DNA from 2 places in the Vibrio atlanticus genome. Region 1 is predicted to be linked to the other one. Evidence: riboswitches for the same ligand, from Rfam matches in the RefSeq annotation. Region 1 holds a riboswitch; the other holds the start of a gene.
What was found. A riboswitch is a leader RNA that binds a small molecule or an ion and turns the genes downstream of it on or off. The one in region 1 is predicted to bind thiamine pyrophosphate.
Positions count from the first base shown of each region.

Region 1 (7,888 bases):
CAACTGATCTAAGATCGCTTGTTGTAACTCAGCACATTCACCGTCTAACACTCTTGGTGTCGCTGTATTAGGCACAGACAGTGACTGTGCACTTGCCGGAGTGCCTTGCAACACATACAAGTTATCCGCCAAACGCACCGCTTCTTGTGGATCATGAGTAATCAACACAACGGTTTTATCTCTTAACAGTTCACACGCTAAGCTCTGTAACTTGTGTCTTGTTACCGCATCCAGCGCAGAGAAAGGCTCATCCATCAGCACAACAGGCTTGTCTTGCATTAAGGTGCGAGCCAAAGCAACACGCTGGCGCATGCCGCCAGACAACTGATCCGGCATCGCATTCGCGTAATCAGCCAAACCAACCGCAGCGAGCAACTCTAGTGCTTGATTGGTTTGCTGTGCTTTATCAAAAGCTGGATTTTGAAAGCGATGACTCAGACATACATTGTCGATAACCGACAACCACGGCAGTAACAAATCTTGCTGCGCCATGTAAGCGATGCGATCCGTTAAAGGCAGTTCATCAGAGGTTACCAATGTGCCCTGCCACTCCACCTTATCGTCCAGCAAACCTGCCAGATAACGCAATACCGTGGTTTTTCCGCAGCCACTTCGACCCAACAATACCGTCCACTTACCTGCATTTAAGCTAAGCGACAATCCCGATAAGGTTACGTGCTCGCTGTCGTTATAACGTAAGGAGGCATTGCTGAGTTGAACGCCAACCGTATTAACGGACATTACCGTGCCCAGCGAAGAAGTGATTTACCGGGCCATGGCCTTGACCAACTTGAAGTTCGTCGGCATGAGCAATCGCGCGTGAAATGTATTGTTTACCTAGGTCGACAGCCTCTGGAAGCGAGTTGCCTTGAGCCAAGAAAGAAGCGATAGCAGAAGAGAGCGTACAGCCCGTGCCGTGGGTATTTTTGGTAGGAAAACGCTTCGCGCTAATCAAAGCAGATGTAGTTGGCAGAATCAGTAAGTCGTTACTGTTCTCATCTTTCTCTAGGTGGCCACCTTTTAGGAGTACCGCTTTCGCGCCCAAAGCACGCAGGTCTTCAATCATGCCCTGCATTTCAGCTTCGCTTTCAGGTACTGGCTTGCCTGTTAATGCTGCGCCTTCAGGTAAATTAGGCGTAATGATGTCTGCCAGCGGAATCAACTCTTGCTTTAGCGTCGTGATAGCTGAGTTTTCTAGAAGAAGATCACCACTTGTCGCGACCATGACAGGGTCAATCACAAGATGCTTAGGTTGGTACTGCTTAATTCTGTCCGCGACGACTTTGATGATTTGCGAATCGGCCAACATGCCGACTTTCACGGCCACGATATTGAGATCAGTAAAAACCGCATCTAACTGGCTGGCAACATGGTCGAGTGGAATAGGAAAAATAGCGGAAACGCCTTGCGTATTCTGGGAAGTGATCGCGGTAATTACCGAACAAGCAAAACTACCGGTGGCAGACATAGCTTTAATATCAGCTTGAATACCGGCACCGCCGCCACTGTCTGAGCCTGCGATAGTCAATACAATCGGAGTATTCGTGCGAATCGTATCTTCAGCAGAGTGCTGCTGTGTTGAGGATTTTGGAGTTGAGGCTTTTGGCGTTAAATCTTTTGAAATAGAACTGTGTGTCATTGTCGCTCCTACTATCTTACAAGACGTAGGAGAACGAACACTGATCGAAGGAGAAGTCGCATTAGGCTCATGAAAGTATTCATGGGTGCAGACGTAGATCGAGTGCTTATAGTTCCCTACGCCAGTGTTAACTGAATCAGGTTCAACGGGTCTCGATTAACGATCTCAGCAAACACCAAATAAGGTATATGCCCCCCGACTATTGATAGCGATAGTAACAGCACTCTCACAACTGAGATACTGATTTTATTCAATTATAAGAATTACGCATGAATAAATTTCAATTAGGCACAACAAAACAAATACTTATAGCGTTCCTTTAGATGGCTTCGACTGTATCAACAAGCACAGCACAATCAGAAACATACCTAACCAACCTATAAAAGGAATCAGCTCACCGACAACGCAGACGGCAAGCACCGCTGCAACTACTGGTTCAAACAAAGTAAGTAGATTGGCGCTACTCGCGGTCACATGGCGTAAACCAAAACTGAAGGCGATATAGCCCAAGCATTGTGGGATTAACGTCAGATAACTGATGACTAATACGTTAATCTGCGAGGAAAACAGGTTATCACCCGTAAACCAGAGTGTTGGCAGCAACAGCATCGCGCCGAGGCCAAAAATACTGCCCATCGCCGCTTGTGACTTAATCCCTTTATCGATCAGTGCTTTTGTCGCCCAAGAATAAATGGCGTAACACAACCCAGCGAGCAAACCTAAAGCAATACCCAATAGCTTGAGATCATCACCAGATTCACTCACAGATGAAGATTCTGAAAACACCAACAACCCAATACCCACCACACCAATCGCAAAGCTAGTGAGCCAACGTCGGTCAATATTATTCTTTTTGCTAATCAGACACTCTAACAGTGCCGAAAAGAAAGGTGCGGTTGCAATCGAAACCACTGTACCAATCGCCACGCCTGATAATTTCATTGAAGAATAGAAAGCTAAAGGATAGACCGCCAAAGCCAAAGCGCTCACTGCCAACAGCTTCTTATTCTGCAAAAGCTTGTCGAAAGCGAATAGGATTTTTCGATATGCCAAGCCCGCTTGCATTAGGCCACCGACGCCCATAGAAAAAGCACCAATTGCTAATGGGCTTAGATCAGGAGCAAAACTTGCGGCGGTGCCTGTCGTGCCCCATAAAATAGAAGCAAACAAGATGGCTAAAGTGCCCGTTTGGAATTCGTTAACGCGATTGATGGCAAGACTCATTTCTATTACCCAATTTTCAGTTCTGAAATAGATAATAGTGAAAATTGATAAGAGTTAGTTTGCCAAAAGGACGCTATTGTTGTTTCTAAAGACTCTCTTTCATTGAGCCTAGAAACGCCCTTGGGGACATACCAAAGTGCTGAGAGAAGCGACGACTGAAAGCAGAAACATCACTATATCCCACATTTTCAGCAATCAATTGAACCGGTAAATCGGTGTGAGTTAACAAGGCTTGGGCTTTCTCCATACGATATCGAGTGATGTATTTAAGCGCACTGATGCCCAGACATTCTTTGAAGCGTTTTTTGAATTGAGTAGGGCTCAAACAGGCCGTTTCAGCAAGTTGTGAAATGGATAACGGCTGGGTGTAGTTATCCGCAATCAGCCTTTGTACCGCACGGATTCTTGGGTCGATGCTCTTGCTGACTTGTTGTTGCTCTAACAGCAATGAAAACACATCCAAAACTGATGACTCAATGCCACTATCGACCTGATATTCCAGCTGCTTCTCAACAAACAGCAAGAAGCTCATCAAAGGTGGTGTGATCGTAAAAACCGAGAGCTCATGCTCTAACAAGTGCTGCGGCAACTCCGCCATATCCGCGACAATAAACCGCGCGGCTTCATCCGCCTTAAACGCATGTGCTGTGGTTACCGGAATCACCACACATTCGCCCACGGCCACTTTGCCAACATACCCCACCATTTCGATATTAATACTGCCTTGGATCGGCAATACCAATTGATGATGGTCATCATGAGCATGGGTATTAAATTGCTTGGTGTAAGATCGAATGCTTAAGCTAGATTTCATGAGCAACACCGGAATACATTTCGCTAGGTTAAAGTAAGAGAGACAACGTTACATTATCACTTCCCTAGAGTCATACTCAATGCTCATCAAATTCATGCTAACTAGGTGACGTGATCAAAAACGGCCTCCAAATGAGAGGCCGTATTTATTCGAATGTTAAATCACGTCAAAGATTTAAAACGATACTTGGCTATCCTGACCAACCACTACCTGAACACTATTTTGAACATCATAGATTTCAAAACCATCAGCAACCGGATCAGCATTGTCTTCATCACTGTCGTGTTGCGCTGTACAGGTATAGCCTAAAGAGTAAGTACCTGGATCAATGAAGCCCAGAGAAAACTCATAGTTGGTCTGCGCTTTATTCAATGTCACTGACGCTGAAGTGATCGGTTTTTTCTCCGCAGGACCACCAATCGGAGCCATGTCAGCTTTAACGATGTCACCTTCATACAAATAAACCGATTGAACGAAGGTATTGTCATTTGTAGGGTTACAAGATCCAAAAGTTGTTGTCGCTACAGTACCTTCAATGTTTCCTGTCTCAACCGTATTGATAAGGCTCACAGATGTTCTTTGAATGGTGTAATCAGGGAGACTTGAACTGTTCTTTAAGCCGCGTCTCAGATCGAACTCAACAACAAAATCGTTACTCTGTTGGTTCACATTGAATGAGTTGTTAAAATACAGCACACCAGCGTTATCTTCTTTACCCACACCTTGCGGGCATGCACCTTCACCTTTCACAGTTAACTGACGGTTCGTATCATCGTTTTCTATAACGTAAGAAGGTGTTGTTGGGTGGTCACCATCATGGGCAAACACACACAACTTATAACTGCCGACCGGGATGACCTCATTTTTGATCAAAGGAAGCGCCTCGCTGCCTTGGTAATCCAATAAATTAACACTTAATGGAATAGGATCCTCACCATCTGGCAATGGGTCACCGTTTTTGTCCACGTAGTTACCGTTTTCGTCCGTTTTATACACGTCATAAACCAATGGCGTACCTCCCTGCCCCGGAAGTAAAGCCACCTTACTGAATGTCACAGTGACGTCTTTCACAGCATCAATGGGCGCATCACTTACGCTCAAGGTAATCGGTGTCGTGCTGCTTGATGAACCTGAATCACCGCCACAACCAACTAGCCCAGCCAGCACAAGGCTTGCTAAAGCGGTTTCCTTTAAATACTTCATAATCAATTTCCTATAAATCCCTGCTCAATAAAGGGCTTATTTGAGTGCCCTCTTATTCTTTTCCTTAATGTGACTCATAGATAAACCGCGCTTATGGCCCAAATCGGTTAGCCCTATTATTTGGGGCTTTCTTCATCCAAAAACTCTGTTCATCAAAGTGCACATATCAGGTCGCACATAGGTTAATTAAGTCTAGTAAGTAAATTGTCAGTAGTCGCACATATTTGGCAAGGTTGCTGTCAATTGTGTTGAAATGGTCGGTATGCATAGGGTCGGAGAGGATGATTTTAAGCAACTTGATCAACGTGAATAATCGCCACCAAGATCAAAAAAGGCCGTTAAGACAGCCTATTGCTGAACTTAAACGACCTTTTCATTGAATTTTGATTAAGCTAAGACGATATCAGCTCAGTCAAACTCACTTATTTTTGAAGTTGCTCTTTAGCGGCTTCAACCTTAGAAAAATCTAGGCCAAGCTCTTCAACTGCTTCTTTGATTAGCGCAGGGTTTTGCATTACCTGACCCATCAGCATTTGAAGTTTGTCTTGAGGTAAACCAAGTTGGCTGATTGTCGCCATTGCTGCAAGAGGGTTCTCTGTCAACGTCTTGAAAATCTCGCTGATCTGCTCGTCGCTGACATTGTTCTCTTTCAACATTGCTAAAATCGGGTTCATTTTTTTGCCTTTGAAACACTAAATTAAATAGGAGCACAGCATATCATCTAGCTGTGCTCGATTGTACTAGCAAGTGAAGCTTTGGTTTAACGCGAACTGTGCTTTTCCCAAACGCAAATAATGCTTGGGCTTAGCGAGACTCTAATGGGTAAGAGCGGTAGCTCCACATACCATACGTTCTAAGAGCGTCACGGTAGATGCCTAGAAGCTCACCACTGCTCGCTTTCTTAAGATCTTCTAGCGGCTTATCTGGGTAAGAAACCGTATCGAAGGTAATGCCCTGAGGGCCAGTTTGCCAGCTAGCAATTTCAAACAGAGTTTGACCACGACGAACATGGCTTGCCGAGCTGATAATGGTCGCATGTTTAATATCATGACGAGCAAGCGCATAGCTACTGAACAAGGCATTGCCTACCGTGCTGGTCGCGTAGTTCTCTTCAATGATGCGGTCTTTGCTTACCCCTTTTGAGATAAGCCAATCCGCCATTAACTTGCCTTCTGTCTTATGGTTCTTAGGCACGCCGCCGGTTAACACGATCATCGCGTCTGGGTTAGCTTTCGACATTGCTAATGTCGTTTCAAGACGTTCAATCAAGATTTCATGCATAGAACCATCTGGATTAAGCGCATAGCCCAAAGTAACGATGGCACCGTGGTCGCTCAACAGCCCCTTATCTGCAGACTCTTTAAGAGGTGTTTCTAACACGCGGTCAACCGTTGCAAAAATACGTTTAATGTCTTCTGCCTTGCCTTTATTCAGGCTTTCCAGCTTCTCCATGTGCTTATTCGATTCACTGTCGTTGCCTTCAAATCTTTGCCAAACCGCAAGATATGCGTGCAAGTCGACATCGTCTGGCGCAACCGTCAGTGCTTGTTCAAACAACTCAATAGCGCGCTCTGCGTTCTTGTTGTAGATCTGAGCGTTCGCAGCCGAGATCAACAAATCAGTACGGTAAGGTTCTAGCTGGTACGCTTCTAACAATCGGTTAGTCACAATTTCCATGTTGCTTGGCATTTTAGCCGTGAAGCCCGCGTGTGAAATTCTTGCCGGAGACTTAAACGCCTGCAACGCATCAAGAAGTAATTGGTCGACAACTTGTCGCTTAGTCACTAACTGCGCGTAGTCCGCAGAAGCCTGCACTGCGCCATCGTTAGCGGCAAAAGAATAAGGTGTTGCGCCAAAAGCGAGCATGCCACCAAGAGCGAGGGCGATAATGTTCTTTTTCATGGAAAGATCCTGTGTCGTTAAGTGTTCACATCAGATTTGCTCACCAATGTAAGTCCCTAAGATTAAAAAACTGTGAACCACACCAAAATCTCCAAGGTTAATATTCATTTGTTGCATAAGGTGTGGCAACAGATCACGATTTTGAACTTACCAATAAGCCTGTGTATCCAGATAATTCTGGTTTGAACCAGTGCTCAACGTTTTTGTTGGAATATCTGACTGCGGATTTCATACGCCCTATTCCACCGAAAACCACCCATCACAAACCCGAACTCCGCAAAAAACAACACGCCCAAAAAACAACTTTAAGCTAATTTTTTCAACAACTTGAAATTCAACACACTGAATCGCTCGATTCCATTCTCGCTCTAATAAAGAAGTTTTAAGCACATAGACTTAAAACACGCATCAGCCGATTTTCAAATAAATTAAAATCAATTATTGAACGACCGTTCAAGTGGTGCTTTAATGAATTACCAATACAAGGAGTTACCCCATGCTTAAGTTTTATTTTCACCATACACCCAACCCAATGAAGATCGCTCTGTTTTTGGAAGAGACAGGTCTAGATTTTGAACTCGTTCCTGTTGATACCTTAAAGGGTGAGCAGCACACTCCGGAATATCGTTTGATTAACCCGAACGGTAAAACACCAGCCATTGAAGACGATGGGCAACGCGTGTTCGATTCAAACGCTATACTTTTGTACCTATCAGAGAAGACAGGCAAGCTTGGTGGTCAGCCAGAAGACAGAGCCGAACTGCTCTCTTGGATGATGTTTATCGCGAGCGGCCTTGGGCCTTATTCGGGTCAATCGGTACACTTCCGTCATGCTGCTCCAGCAGGCTTAGACTACGCTGTGAACCGTTACCTACGTGAAGCGCAACGTCATTACGAAGTGTTAGAGAAGCATATGGAAGGCCGTGAATTTATCGTCGGAAATGAGTACACCATTGCCGATGTATCCGCATGGGGTTGGATTGATAAAGCGCCTGTCGTGCTTGGTGAAGAAGGCCTAGAACCTTACCCGAACTTGAAGCGTTGGTTTAACGCAATTAACACACGCCCAGCCGCACTGCGCGCCCGAGAAACCGGCAAAGACGTTG
Region 1 is NZ_AP025461.1:1,454,788-1,462,675, forward strand. It holds gene OCV30_RS22090 (ABC transporter ATP-binding protein) at 1-741, opposite strand, end outside; gene thiD (bifunctional hydroxymethylpyrimidine kinase/phosphomethylpyrimidine kinase) at 731-1,639, opposite strand; TPP riboswitch at 1,736-1,847, opposite strand; gene OCV30_RS22100 (DMT family transporter) at 1,946-2,863, opposite strand; gene OCV30_RS22105 (helix-turn-helix domain-containing protein) at 2,949-3,677, opposite strand; gene OCV30_RS22110 (DUF4382 domain-containing protein) at 3,852-4,880, opposite strand; gene OCV30_RS22115 (DUF2999 domain-containing protein) at 5,303-5,554, opposite strand; gene OCV30_RS22120 (YdcF family protein) at 5,685-6,782, opposite strand; gene OCV30_RS22125 (glutathione S-transferase family protein) at 7,279-7,888, shown strand, end outside.

Region 2 (7,888 bases), on a different replicon from region 1:
TATTGGCTTATCACTATGCTCTTCTTAAAACGATAGAAGATAAATCAACAAACCCAATGCTTCCTGTGGTAATCGATTCGCCTAAACAGCAAGACCCTGACCCACATACAGCGAAAAAGCTTTTCGATTTATGTATCGACGGTCTTTCAACTAATAGTCAACTAATTATTGGTTCAGTTTCTTTTGAGAAGGCAACAGATGAATTTAAAACACTGACTATGATTGAAAAATATAGCTTGTTAAAAACGAATCTTTACGACGAGGCTTATCAACAAATTATGCCTTTATATCAACAAGCTGTATTGTCTTGAAGAGTTGCGAGTATATCGACAGAGATATAATCGCGTAACAAAGAGTATCATCGCCATACTTTAGGCGTTGTCTGTGAAAGCGACCCTAAGATACTTTAAGTTATTTACTGAATGTTAAACCCTGATAATGGTAGGGCAGTCCCACTAATCGCTGGTTGAATGGCTACAATGTATCCATTGCTAAAGACATAGTCGGAAATTTAGCTCGAAGTTTAGACGTGGTGTTAGTTGGTCAGTGGTTCTCGATACTATTTGTAAATAACATTCCGTGGTGAGCGTATTGCAGTCTATTCGCTTGCGTAATTCCCATATGAGACATGCCAACATAGTCAGGTTAGTTGTTTGATTGTGTCTTTAATGCAGCGAAATTACGTGTTCCAAATCCGCGTGTTGGGAGTTCGAATCTCTCCACCCCTGCCATATTTAAGGCTCTAGCAGAAATGCTAGAGCCTTTTTGCTTTCTGAAGCTAATTATACGCCATTAGCAAAGCAGCGGATTCCCCGACTTACCAAAACAGCGCGCGTTGGGAGTCTAAATCTCCACTCCTGCCATATTTAAAGTCTCAGCAGAAATTCTGGAGCCTTTTTTATTAGCTTCGACTCATAATGCTTTTACGCAACTTTTCCTATTTGGATATGTTGATATTCGAACCTTAACGCTTCCGTAATAGTTTGAAGATCGAGTCGAAGATAGAGGTCTTTTGGCTTTCTATATGTGTGATATTTAAGCTGTCATTTCTTGCATTGGCTGATATTTGGCCTTAGAAAGGTAAGTGCTCACTTATCCCAGCCTCTTTTATAAACAACCAACAGCACAATCCCCACTTCTTTATGAGAATTATTCTCAATATTTTGTTACATTTTGGTCGTTATTACTAAAAGGCAACAAATATGGATATTTCCCGTCGTAAGTTTATTCAATCATCTCTCGCTATATCTGCACTCACTGTTTTACCCGCTTGTTCTATGAAGCAGTCTGTTGATGCTCAAGGTAAGTATGTTTATGACTTAACTGCTGAACCTTCAATGGCTGAATTAGTCGTGGGATTTGACACTAATGTTTTAGCCTTTAATGGACAGATTCCAGCTCCGACGATTCGATGTCGACAGGGTGAAAAGGTCACAATTCGTTTTACGAATAAGCTATCAGAGCCGACGACTATTCATTGGCATGGCTTAAGAATTCCTATCGAAATGGACGGTGTTCCCTTCTTAAGTCAGCCACCGATCATGCCAGGTGAAACATTCATTTATGAGTTTACGCCGCCAGATGCTGGCACATTTTGGTATCACCCACATATGAATAGCGTTAAACAACTTGGTATGGGTTTAGTTGGCCTTATTATCGTAGAAGAAAGCACTCCCGTGCAGTTTGACGAAGAACACGCATTGATGCTTAAACATTGGCATATCGACAAGCAAGGTCAATGGAAAGGCTTAATGATTCCTCGACTCAGTGCTCGTATGGGTACTCCAGGAGAGTGGAGCAGCGTCAATGGTGTTCATGAACCTGTATACCAATTAAAGCAGCACGCAACGACTCGACTGCGTATTGCGAATGTCGATAATACGATCACTTATCCTATTGCTATCGAAGGGGCTGAGGCATGGGTGATTGCCATTGATGGTAACCCTGTGAAAACGCCTTATAAACTTACTCAACATAAAATTGGTCCGGGTATGCGTGTTGATATCGGACTGGTCGCTCCTAAAGCTGGTGAGCGAGTTAACGTTCTCCAAATGAAGGGGCGTTTCCCATTTTCTTTGTGTGAATTTGAAGTCGTAGATTCAGCATTTACTCAAGAGCGAGTGTTGCCATTATTACCATTGAATCCAGTACCTAATCTAGATCTTGCTAATGCTGAAGAGATCGATTTCGTGTTCGAGTGGGAGGGGGCGGTTTCACCTGTATCTAAAGATGGTAAATCGATGCCTAAATTTTGGCTTACTAATAAACGAGCGTGGGAGGGGATGAGCAAAGACAATATCCCTGAGCCGTTGGCGACTTTAGAGCTAGGTAAGACTTACATATTCGATCTTAAGAACGTCACTCAATATCATCACCCGATTCATATTCATGGTCATACATTCACTGTATTGGAACTTGATGGTAAAAAAATTGAAGAACCTTTCCATACCGATACTGTGTTACTTGGAAAGAATGGTCGAGCGAAAGCCGCATTTTTTGCCGACAACCCAGGACGTTGGATGTATCACTGTCATGTTATAGAACACATGAAAACGGGTTTAATGGGATATATCGAAGTTAAGTGACACCTGTAACGTTTAATATTTGCGCATGCATTCTTAGTTTCTACCCTCGCTTTTATCAGCGTTAAAGCTAGAATATAGGGATTATTGTTTGGGAGGATTCATGGGTCAGTTATCTATTTTAGGTTTTATTGCCATTGGTGGCGCATTTGGTGCTTGTTCGCGCTATTTGATTTCAGAGTTATGTGTGGTGATGCTAGGGCGTGGTTTTCCTTATGGTACGCTAACTGTTAACGTGATTGGCTCTTTAATTATGGGCTTACTCATCGCAGCGTTTGAGAATGAGATGGTTGCGACAGAACCATGGAGACAAATTATCGGTCTTGGCTTCCTTGGAGCACTGACTACATTTTCTACATTTTCGATGGATAACGTGCTTCTTATGCAGCAGGGTGCTTTCTTTAAGATGGGACTCAATGTGCTACTTAACGTGGTTCTCAGCATCTCAGCAGCATGGATCGGCTTCCAACTTTTGATAAAGTCTTAAAACTTTCTTACGATTTGTTAACAACTCGGCTTGGTTTATCCAAGGCGTTTTTATATACTCGATCGAACTTGTCGGAGTGCCATATGGCTGAGACCGTTAACTCGGGATCCGTTGAACCTGATCAGGCTAATACCTGCGAAGGGAACAAGAGTAGATATCTAACTAGAATCCATCTAGAGATCTATCTCCAGATCACAACTGTATTTCTTACCGTGATCCCTCTTGTAGCATCTAATCCGTCAAGCATTTTTATCCCTATAAATAATGGCTAAAAGCCAAGGAAAAATGCTATGTCGAGTCGTAAACAAGCAAGACTGGAAGCGAAGAATTTCATCGATTCTTTATCCGTACAACCTTATCCAAATTCAAAAAAAGCTTACATCCAAGGATCTCGAGAAGATATTCAAGTCCCTGTACGAGAAATATCACTTGCTGATAGCCTTGTCGGTGGTACCAAAAAAGAGCCTGTATTCGAACCTAATGTACCCATTCAAGTTTACGATACCTCAGGTGTTTACACTGACCCCAAGCATCAAATAGACCTGTATAGCGGCCTTCCAAAGTTGCGTGAGCAATGGATTGATGAGCGTGGTGATACGGAACTGTTAGACGATGTAAGCTCTGTTTACACTAAAGAACGTTTAGAAGATGAAACTCTAGACGACCTTCGTTACGGCAATCTACCTAGAATTCGTCGCGCGACTGACGATCAATGTGTTACTCAGCTGCACTATGCTCGTCAGGGGATTATCACTCCTGAGATGGAGTACATTGCTATACGTGAGAACATGGGGCGTCAGAAGTTTGCTGATGAGCAGCTTAACCACCAACATCCTGGCCATAACTTTGGCGCAAATCTACCGAAAGAAATTACCCCTGAGTTTGTGCGCAAGGAGGTTGCTGAAGGTCGAGCTATTATCCCTTCAAACATCAACCACCCAGAATCAGAACCGATGATTATTGGCCGTAACTTCTTAGTGAAGGTGAACGCTAATATCGGTAACTCTTCAGTAAGCTCTTCGATTGAAGAAGAAGTTGAGAAGTTAGTATGGTCAACTCGCTGGGGTGGCGATACCGTAATGGACCTTTCTACCGGCCGTAATATTCACGAAACTCGCGAATGGATCTTACGTAACAGCCCTGTACCAATCGGTACGGTTCCTATGTATCAAGCCCTTGAAAAAGTGAATGGTGTTGCGGAAGACCTTAACTGGGAAGTGATGCGCGATACTTTGATTGAACAAGCAGAGCAGGGTGTTGATTACTTCACTATCCACGCAGGTTTGTTGCTTCGCTACGTTCCGATGACGGCTAAACGTGTCACTGGCATTGTTTCTCGTGGTGGTTCTATTATCGCGAAATGGTGTCTTGCACATCACCAAGAGAGCTTCCTTTATACTCACTTCCGCGAGATCTGCGAGATCTGTGCGAAGTACGATGTTGCCCTGTCATTGGGTGATGGCCTACGCCCGGGTTCTATTGCAGATGCCAATGATGAGGCTCAATTCTCGGAGTTACGTACTTTAGGTGAGTTGACTAAGGTAGCTTGGGAATACGACGTGCAGGTGATCATTGAAGGCCCAGGACATGTGCCAATGCACCTAATCAAAGAGAATATGGAAGAGCAGTTAGAGCACTGCCACGAAGCACCTTTCTATACTTTAGGTCCACTGACGACAGATATTGCCCCTGGTTACGACCATATTACCTCTGGTATTGGTGCCGCCATGATTGGTTGGTACGGCTGTGCGATGCTCTGTTATGTCACTCCTAAAGAACATTTAGGCTTACCAAACAAAGAAGACGTGAAGACTGGCTTGATTACTTACAAGCTGGCAGCACATGCAGCAGACTTGGCAAAAGGACATCCGGGCGCACAAATCCGCGACAATGCATTATCAAAGGCGCGTTTTGAATTCCGTTGGGAAGACCAATTTAATCTAGCTTTAGATCCGGAAACCGCGCGTGCTTTCCATGATGAAACTCTGCCACAAGAGTCGGGTAAGGTTGCTCACTTCTGCTCTATGTGTGGACCTAAATTCTGCTCGATGAAGATCTCTCAGGAAGTACGAGAGTATGCGAAAGACACCGAACAAGTGGCGGCTGATAAGGCTATCGAAATTAAGATGTTGGATAACCCGTTGGAAGGAATGCGTCAGAAATCACAAGAGTTCCGTGATACCGGCTCTGAACTTTACCACCCTGCAGTAGGTGCAAAAGAAGCTCAACTAGAGGAATAATGACAGTGAAGATACTCATCCCATCTCAAAATATTGAGTTAACGGGAGAAGTGCAGAACTGTCTATTGGTTGCTAAGCGACAAGGCTTTGCAACCGATGCAGTTGAGTTGGGCGTAAGCCCAACTCAATACTTCTCTATCGTTGATGCTCAGCAGGCGTTATCTATTGGCTTTGCTCATGATGTTGATTCATTGGCTAAGTGTCAGTTAGCGGAATTGAACCATGTTGTTGATTACAGTAATTCAGTCGCGTTAACTGACGTTTGTGATGCCTTTATACAAACTCCGAATACTATCTATATCGGTATCTCAGATGATTCAGCTGTACTGGATATCTGGTCACACCTAGATGCTAATCGTGCTATCAAGAGTGAAACTACAGCTCATCAGGAGTTAGATAATCGCGGCCACTTTGCTTGGTTACTTACTTTGTTGGCGCTGGAATTCCCATTAGAAGACGCACTAGTTTTAGCTCGCGCAGCATCTAATGTTTCACGTGGAACATGGCCTGCACATTACCAAAATTTTCCTATCCCTGTTCTTGAAGATCAACGATTGGATATAAGCGTAGGTTGGGCTAACCAAGGGACATCACTTTCTTTTCCTGAATTGAATAAGAGTAGCCTCGGTTTATACCCCGTAGTTGATGATGTTGACTGGATCGAAAGATTACTCAAGCTTGGAATCAACACTGTTCAACTACGTATTAAGAACCCGCAGCAAGCGGACTTAGAGCAACAAGTCGCACGATCTATCGAGCTTGGTCGAGAGCATAACGCTCAAGTTTTTATCAATGATTACTGGCAGCTTGCACTCAAGCATGACGCTTTTGGTGTTCATTTGGGGCAAGAGGATATTGAAGAATCAAACCTCTCACAGTTGAGCCAAGCGGGTATAAAGATTGGTTTATCGACTCATGGCTATTACGAGTTACTGCGCATTGTTCAAATCAACCCAAGCTATATTGCGCTAGGCCACATCTTTCCAACAACGACTAAGCAGATGCCATCAAAGCCTCAGGGTATAGTTCGTTTATCTCTGTATCAACAGCTGATTGATACTATCCCATATACAAAAGAACTCACCGGTTATCCGACGGTTGCTATTGGTGGTATTGACCAATCGACAGCTGAGCAGGTGTGGGATTGTAGGGTGTCGAGTTTGGCGGTTGTTCGTGCGATTACATTAGCGGAAGACCCTAAAAAGGTGATCGAATTTTTCGAAAAACTGATGGCGTCTAAACCTCCAGCTCTCAAAGAAGAGGTTATGCAGGAGCCTAGCTATGCTGAGTGACTTTGAATTTATTCGTTATCAACGACAAATTGCGTTACCTGAAGTCGGTGAACAAGGACAACGAAACCTATTAAATAGCCATGTGTTAGTGATTGGTTGTGGTGGCTTAGGTAATGCTGCGGCTCTTTACCTTGCAGCTTCTGGTGTTGGAAAGATCGTGTTGGTTGATGATGACTGTGTGGATTCATCTAACCTGCAACGACAGGTCGCGTTCAAAGAAATTCAGTTAGGTTCGCCTAAAGTCGAAGCTATGAAGCAACAACTGACTGAGCTCAATAGCCGCAGTCAAGTTAGAACCATCAATCAGCGAATGAGTGACAGTCAGCTTGAACTTGAAGTGATGCTCGCTGATTTGGTGTTGGATTGTACTGACAACTTTGCGTCACGCCAGCAGGTTAACCAAGCGTGTTTCGGCAGCAATACACCTTTGATTTCTGGATCTGCAATCGGTTGGAAAGGCCAGTTTATTGTATTTGATTATCAGAATCAGAAAGGGTGCTATCACTGTTTGTTCCCGTTCAGTCATCATCCACAAACGACTCGTTGTAGTGATAGCGGCATCATAGGCCCAGTTGTTGGCACCATAGGTAACCTTCAAGCTTTGGCTGCTATTCAACATTTAACTCGTGGTGAGTTTCAGGTAGCAACACACCAGCTCAAACTGTTCGATGGCCAAACGATGAACTGGCAAAACTTAATGGTCACTCAAGATAGTGAATGTCCCGTGTGCAGTGCGTCTGCAGTTAAGCATTTAGAAGAAGAAATCCAATGAGTCATATAACGATCTCTATAAACGAGCAACCAGAACAGGTCGCGCACTTGTCGTCTCTAGCGGACATTATCCACGCTTTATCACTACCTGATCTGGGGTGTGTATTTGCAATCAATAATGCGGTTGTCCCGCGCAGCCAGTGGCAAAACACGGTCGTCAATGAAGGCGATGCTATTTCCCTTTTCCAAGCTATTGCAGGAGGCTAACCATGTTAACTATCGCTGATAAAACGTTTCAATCTCGACTCTTCACAGGAACCGGCAAGTTCGCGAACAAGCATTTGATGGCGAGTGCTATTGAAGCTTCAGGTTCGCAACTGGCAACCATGGCGTTGAAGAGAGTCGATATTCGCTCTGAGCAAGACGACATTTTACAACCAATCATTGATGCTGGCGTAAACTTACTACCGAATACATCAGGCGCTAAGAATGCAAAAGATGCCATCTTTGCTGCGCATTTGGCTCGTGAAGCGCTAGGCACAAATTGGCTCAAACTGGAAATTCACCCAGATCCAA
Region 2 is NZ_AP025460.1:3,385,043-3,392,930, reverse strand. It holds gene OCV30_RS15310 (ATP-binding protein) at 1-311, shown strand, start outside; gene OCV30_RS15305 (multicopper oxidase family protein) at 1,203-2,585, shown strand; gene crcB (fluoride efflux transporter CrcB) at 2,686-3,069, shown strand; TPP riboswitch at 3,132-3,230, shown strand; gene thiC (phosphomethylpyrimidine synthase ThiC) at 3,360-5,309, shown strand; gene OCV30_RS15290 (thiamine phosphate synthase) at 5,309-6,601, shown strand; gene OCV30_RS15285 (HesA/MoeB/ThiF family protein) at 6,591-7,373, shown strand; gene thiS (sulfur carrier protein ThiS) at 7,370-7,579, shown strand; gene OCV30_RS15275 (thiazole synthase) at 7,582-7,888, shown strand, end outside.
Region 2: linked by a shared signal. The riboswitch ahead of thiC (phosphomethylpyrimidine synthase ThiC) and the one ahead of thiD (bifunctional hydroxymethylpyrimidine kinase/phosphomethylpyrimidine kinase) in region 1 are both predicted to bind thiamine pyrophosphate.